2 linked regions of the Prochlorococcus marinus str. MIT 9313 genome follow. The main gene of each other region encodes a partner of the protein of the gene in region 2 in a complex. Links are inferred from orthologs where the notes say so. Each region holds a gene or a part of one and is shown on either strand. Other genes may lie near its edges. The genes, in order: accC and accB.

What was found.
Region 1: the proteins of accB (region 2) and accC are in contact, whole or in part, in a solved structure (PDB 8UXZ), measured with the Escherichia coli proteins. The link is inferred for Prochlorococcus marinus str. MIT 9313 from one-to-one orthologs.

Annotation. Positions count from the first base shown.
Region 1 is NC_005071.1:1,689,017-1,692,282, reverse strand. Bases 82-3,029 are described here. They hold accC (acetyl-CoA carboxylase biotin carboxylase subunit), read right to left. Parts: upstream 2,255-3,029; coding sequence 908-2,254; downstream 82-907. Other genes in these bases: AKG35_RS08460 (hypothetical protein), read left to right, coding at 2,475-3,029; AKG35_RS08475 (YggT family protein), read left to right, coding at 570-890; psbX (photosystem II reaction center X protein), read right to left, coding at 362-481; AKG35_RS08485 (Ycf66 family protein), read right to left, coding at 82-257. Outside these bases: more of AKG35_RS08485, read right to left, coding at 1-81; more of AKG35_RS08460, read left to right, coding at 3,030-3,266. UniProt on the Escherichia coli protein: This protein is a component of the acetyl coenzyme A carboxylase complex; first, biotin carboxylase catalyzes the carboxylation of the carrier protein and then the transcarboxylase transfers the carboxyl group to form malonyl-CoA.
Region 2 is NC_005071.1:33,483-36,769, forward strand. What follows is about bases 1-2,969. They hold accB (acetyl-CoA carboxylase biotin carboxyl carrier protein), read left to right. Parts: upstream 1-1,222; coding sequence 1,223-1,717; downstream 1,718-2,969. Other genes in these bases: AKG35_RS00150 (peptidylprolyl isomerase), read right to left, coding at 1-597; efp (elongation factor P), read left to right, coding at 663-1,223; pdxA (4-hydroxythreonine-4-phosphate dehydrogenase PdxA), read right to left, coding at 1,718-2,749; AKG35_RS00170 (hypothetical protein), read left to right, coding at 2,748-2,960; AKG35_RS00175 (SDR family oxidoreductase), read right to left, coding at 2,932-2,969. Outside these bases: more of AKG35_RS00175, read right to left, coding at 2,970-3,287. UniProt on the Escherichia coli protein: This protein is a component of the acetyl coenzyme A carboxylase complex; first, biotin carboxylase catalyzes the carboxylation of the carrier protein and then the transcarboxylase transfers the carboxyl group to form malonyl-CoA.

The sequences.
Region 1 (3,266 bases), 1.7 Mb from region 2 along the record:
CCTCTCAACCTGACACTTTCGTAGGCGAAAAACATTGTGGTTCCGGCTAGCAGGAACACGCCGAACTGCAGGATCGGATCCAGGCGCCACCCCTGAAAAAAGAAAACTCCTCCACAAAGGAGGCCGATGGCTGCGAAAAAGACGTCGTAGTCGCGTGCTAAGGCAGGCTTGAACGATCGCATGAAATACAGCAGAGCACCGCCTACTGCAAGCACGATTCCAACAATGCTGCCCCAGTTAAGACTGGCATTGACCACAATTGCGCCCCCTGAAAACGCCTGAACAGGAGGTTGAAAACCAACCTCGTTGGGCTCAGTCTACGAAGTGCGCCAAGGCTGCTTTGAGGTTTCGGTCAACCCGATCACTTGCGATACATCTGGTCGTTTTGACTGATCAACACAAGGGCAACGGCAGCTGGTATTACCACGATTACTGCGGCCCAAACGAGGCTGCTTAGATAATTGGCGAGAGAAGCGGTCATAGCAGTGGTTCTGACTTGGGCGAGGCCATCATGATCTTAATGATCAGGGGTGACTTTCTACGATGGAATTGCTGATGCTTTGAGCTTTGTGACACCAGTTCTGATTCAAGCGCTGCCAACGCTGCATCTGGTTCTGGCCTTTGCGCTTGCGTTTTGGACGCTGACATTTATCTTTCGGATCGTGCTCTCTTGGTATCCCCAGGTAAAGCTCAGCGAGGGGTTTTGGCCTTTGGTGAGTTGGCCCACGGAGCCTCTTTTGGCGATGACCCGCCGTGTGGTGGCTCCCATTGGTGGAGTGGATGTCACTCCCGTGATATGGGCTGGATTGATCAGTTTGTTGAGGGAGTTGTTGGTTGGCCAGCAAGGACTGCTCTCTCAGATGCTGCTTAAGAGCCAGGCCATTGCTTGAGATTGAACGAAGGAATTTCAGTCGAGCATGTCCTGTTCGACAAATTTGGTGTGAACATCTCCTCTCAGAAATTCTTCCCGATTGAGCAGTTCGAGATGGAATTCAACTGTGGTGGGGATGCCTGTGACAGCACATTCATTGAGTGCTCTTTTCATGCGTTTAAGTGCCGCGTCTCGGTTATGCCCCCAGGCGATCACCTTGCCAATCAATGAATCATAGAAAGGCGGTATGTCGTAGCCGGTATAGACGTGGCTGTCGATGCGTACCCCTGGTCCTCCTGGTGGTAACCAGCCTGTGATTTGCCCTGGTGAGGGGCGGAAGTTGTGGGTGGAGTCTTCAGCATTGATTCGACACTCGATGGCATGGCCTCTTAGTTGGATGTCCTCTTGTTTGATGCTGATGGGATCGCCTCCGGCGATGTGCAGTTGTTCTGCGATCAAATCGATGCCTGTCACCATTTCTGTGACGGGATGCTCAACCTGAATACGGGTGTTCATTTCCATGAAGTAAAAGTCACCCTTGCGATCAAGGAGGAATTCCACGGTTCCAGCGCCTTCGTAGTTGATGCTCCTTGCGGCGGCCACCGCAGCCTCACCCATTCGCAGGCGTAATTCGGGGGTGAGGGCTGGGCTGGGGGATTCTTCCAACAGTTTTTGATGACGTCGCTGAATGGAGCAGTCACGCTCGCCGAGGTGGATGACGTTGCCGTGTCGATCCGAGAGGATCTGCACTTCGACGTGTCGGGGCCGGTCAATGAATTTCTCCATGTAGAGCCCAGGATTGCCGAAGGCCGCTTCGGCCTCTCCTTGGGCGGCCTTGAAGAGGTTTTCCAGTTGGTCTGGCGTGGTGACCAGGCGCATGCCGCGGCCACCCCCACCTGCGGTGGCTTTGATCATCACTGGGTAGCCCATTCCCTTCGCCAGCTCAGCTGCTGCTTCTGGACTGGCGAGCAAGCCCTCGCTACCTGGCACAGTCGGAACACCGACTTGTTGCATGGTCGCCTTAGCGGTCGACTTGTCTCCCATGGAGCGGATTGCATGGGGTGAAGGACCGACAAAGGTGATGCCATGGTCACGACAGATTTCGGCGAATCGATCGTTTTCGGCTAGAAATCCATAGCCAGGATGAATTGCATCGACCCCGCGGGAGGTTGCAGCCGCGAGGATATTGGGGACATTGAGATAGCTCTTGCTGCTAGGGGCCTCGCCAACGCAGACGGCTTCATCAGCAAGTTGAACATGCAGCGCATTGCGATCCACGGTGCTGTAAACAGCCACTGTGGGGATATTCAGCTCTCTGCAGCTACGCAGAATTCTGAGGGCAATTTCGCCGCGGTTGGCGATCAGCACTTTGCCGATGGTCATCCCGCAGTAATCAGGCTTTGGGCGGATCGTATCAGCGCTCCTTGCCAGGCCACTTTGCAAAACGTTGGACCATTGGCCGGTATGATCCTCGATCGACGAAGCCCGCGAGGTTGAGTCGGCCACGCGGATGTGGTGGAATTGGTAGACACGCACGTTTGAGGGGCGTGTGGCTTCGGCCTTGCGAGTTCAAGTCTCGCCATCCGCATTCTTTCCTTACAACTTGACCTCACTCCCTCCAGCTGTCATTCCGGACACTTCGCTGGCGGTTGTTCTGGTTTCCAATGGCCCAGGGGAACTAGCGACTTGGGTTAGGCCCATTGCTGAGAGCTTGCATCGCAGCATTTTGATGCGTCCTCGCGCTGCAAGCTCGCCTATTGACTTGAGGCTGGTGTTGGTGCCTTGCCCGAATGCCACAGGACAGGAGGCTGATGCGGCTAGACGATGGATTCAGTTTGAGCAGATCACACCAGCAAATCAGTTTTGGAATTTGTTGTTCTTTCCCCGACGCTATGGGCCGTGGCCTCGCCAAGGAGTGGTCGTTTTCCTTGGTGGAGATCAGTTCTGGAGCGTGCTTCTTTCAGGCCGCTTGGGCTACCGCCATCTCACCTACGCCGAGTGGGTGGCCCGCTGGCCTCGTTGGAATGACTGCATTGCTGCGATGTCTCCCAAAGTGCGGGATCAGCTGCCACGTCGTTTCCGGGACCGTTGCACTGTGGTGGGAGACCTGATGGCGGATTTGTCTAGTCTTGCAAGAGCTGAAGCCCCGCTGCCACAAGGCGACTGGGTGGCTTTATTGCCTGGGTCTAAACGGGCCAAGCTCTGCGTGGGGGTTCCTTTCCTTTTGGAGGCGGCTGATCAATTGGCTCGGCTGCGACCTGGATGTCGGTTTTTGCTTCCTGTTGCACCTACCACAAGCGTGAAGGAGTTGGAAAGCTTTATGAGTTCGAGCAATCCGATTGCTGCTGCCTATCGCTCAGCTATTGCCATGGTCAGGCCAGCTGAGCTTGATCAG
Region 2 (3,287 bases):
GCCGGCTGTTAGAGGGGCGTTGTAGCCATCAATCACAGCAGTGATGTTCCCTTTTGTGGTTTTGATCGATACAGTTGCTCTTCCGAGAAGCCGCGGTAGTGAGTTGAATTCCTCAGGGATGGTGTAAGGAAAATCATTCACCAATAGCGCTTCTAGATCACCGATCTGCTTGAGACTTTCGCGACGTAGGTCGATGAAGCGATCTACGTTTTGATTACTGGCTGCATCCCCCAGGGCCTGGACCGTTTTTCCCAAGGATTCCAAAAGTGCTTCACCCTTTTCTCGAGATGCTTCTGGGATGGCTGCGAGGATGCTCTTTTTGCGGGTTATTACTAGGAACTGACTAGAAGAAGCAGCTTCGTTTAGCGCAACCCAGCGATTGCCCTTTGAAGACCCAACCACTTTGCTAGTGGCCTCAAGGGTGGCTTGCATTTGGCGGAGATCTTTTTGTTCGATTGGTAGGGCATTTCGCAGGATTGCGGCACCATCGGTCACTGCACTTCCAGCTGGCAGAGCAGCCAGAACAGGATCACCCCAATTCAGTAAAAGTACTGCGAGCACTGTGATCAGGCTGGTCAGTAGAGGAGTATTTGGCATGTGGAACTCTTCTTGTGCTGGGACTTTGGCACAGCCGTATGATCCATCTGATCCGTTCAGCGGGAATGATCTCAAGTAACGACTTCCGCACTGGCACCTCGATTGAATTAGACGGTTCTGTTTGGCGTGTAGTCGAGTTTTTGCATGTGAAACCGGGTAAGGGTTCAGCATTTGTGCGTACCAAGTTGAAGGCGGTGCAGAGCGGCAACGTGGTGGAAAAAACCTTTAGGGCTGGGGAGATGCTTCCGCAGGCCTTGCTTGAGAAGTCGACTCTTCAACACACTTATATGGAGTCCGGTGACTATGTCTTTATGGACATGTCTAGTTATGAGGAAACCAGGCTTACAGCGCAGCAGATTGGTGACAGTCGTAAATACCTCAAGGAAGGGATGGAGGTGAATGTGGTCTCATGGAACGGAAATCCTCTTGAGGTGGAGCTCCCCAATTCTGTGGTGCTTGAAATCACTGAAACTGATCCTGGTGTTAAGGGTGATACCGCTACCGGTGGCACTAAGCCCGCCATCCTTGAGACTGGGGCTCAGGTGATGGTTCCTTTGTTTCTTTCTGTGGGCGAGAAAATTAAAGTCGATACACGTAACGACAGCTACCTCGGTCGCGAGAACTAATGGCTATGCAGCTCGATCATGATCAACTGCACCAGTTGCTTGCAGCCTTGGCGGAAAGCGACATACAGGAATTTCGCCTTGAGGGAGATGATTTTCGTCTAGAGGTCAGGCGGAACATCCCTGCACCAGCAGTGGTGGCTCCGGTGATGCCATTGTCTTCGACCGTTGAGATGCCTTCACCGGCTCCAGAACCGAGAGTTGAGATGGTCGGACCTGGGACTCCGCCTCCAGCGGTACCAGGTTCAAGAACTGATTTCCTGGAGGTAACGGCACCGATGGTCGGCACGTTTTACCGTGCTCCTGGCCCTGGGGAATCCCCATTTGTAGAAGTTGGTAGTCGCATCGGTGTCGGTCAGATCGTGTGCATTTTGGAGGCCATGAAGTTGATGAATGAGTTGGAATCTGAAGTCAGTGGCGAGGTGGTTGAAATCCTTGTAGATAACGGCACGCCAGTTGAGTTCGGTCAGGTTTTGATGCGTGTTAAGCCTGGCTGATCAGCGTGATTCCGTGAGCTCCCAGGCGGCTTTTAGGGCGGCCAACATGCTGTCGGGTCTGGCACATCCCTTTCCGGCAATGTCAAAGGCGGTGCCGTGATCAGGTGAGGTACGTAGAAATGGAAGCCCAAGGGTGGTGTTGACGGCCGAGTCGAAAGCCAGCAGCTTCATTGGGATTAGACCTTGATCGTGGTATAAGGCCAGGATCCCGTCTGGGGTTTGGGCGCAAGGGATGCCATGCCAAGCCTTTGCAGCTGAAAGCCAACATGTGTCGGGAGGTAAAGGACCGTCTAGTTGGATCTCAGGGTGCTCCGTTTTCCATCTGTTCAGCATTGGGATCAACCATTTCAGCTCTTCATGGCCCAGTTGGCCTTGCTCGCCAGCGTGGGGATTGAGGCCTGCGACTGCAATGGATGGATCGGTTTTGAATCTTTGGCAGAATGCCTTGAGTACGTTGAGCTTCGCTCTAACCAACTCAGGGGTAAGCACTTGTGGGACTGCTGCTAGCGGGATATGGGTTGTTGCTAGCAGAGTGTTGAACCGCCAGCCGTTATGAGGTGAGATCGCGGTGAAGAGCATGGAGGCTTGATCAGCTCCCACCAGTTCTTTAAGTCGTTCGGTTTGACCGGGATAGTGATGGCCTGCTGCATGCCAGGCCTGCTTGGCAATAGGAGCGGTAACAAGGGCGCGGGCTCGACCCTTCAAGAGGAGTTCTGTTGCCTTTGTCAACCATAGAAAGCTTGCGGCTCCACTCTGTGCTGTGGGGTATCCAGGCTGAAGTGTGCTCTGCAGGGGTAGATCTTTGATGTCGAGGTTCTTTGGATTGGCTAGGGGAGAGATCCCTTGAGCTTGTAATTGGGCATAGGTCAGTTCTAGGCTTTTTCGACAGCCAACCAGCTGGGGATGCAGCTTTGATGGCAAGCTTGGTGAAGCGAGGGCCTTTAGGGTGACCTCCATCCCGATGCCAGCGGGATCGCCGATGGCGATAACGATAAGTTGATTAGCGTCAAAGCCTTCAGAAGGCATAGCCATGATGCGCTGGTTGCTGCTTGGTTTGCTGTTGTTTGGTCTTGGTACCGGATTGCGGAATGGTTGGTTGGTGGTGCATTGGAGTCAGTTTTTGCGCGATGCCGGGTTGACATTTATCGATCCAGAGAAGCCCTTTAATTGGAACGAGTTCATTCTTGGTGGTCCGGATCGGGAACGTTCAACAACTAAGGAAAATTCGTCTGTGAGACCTTGAAACCTTCTGCCAGATAACAGTCTCTAAGGCCGGATTGATAGTTGGGATGCATCAGGGAATAGCCAAGCTCGCGGCATAAGAGCTGATTGCTGACCCTGCGATTCTCTTGCCAGAAGGAGAGTGCCATGGGATTCATCTGTGCAGCGGCAACTGCAAATGGCTCAATTTCGGGTAAGGACTTTCCAAGTAGTTGGGCGGCGAACCCGAGTACGTCTGTATAAGCTGTTGGCAGGTCATCGGTGACGTTGATCACGATGGGTCGCTGTCCATCAGCAGCGCATTGGATTAGGTGCAGGATGGCGCCTGCAATGTCATCGACATGAATTC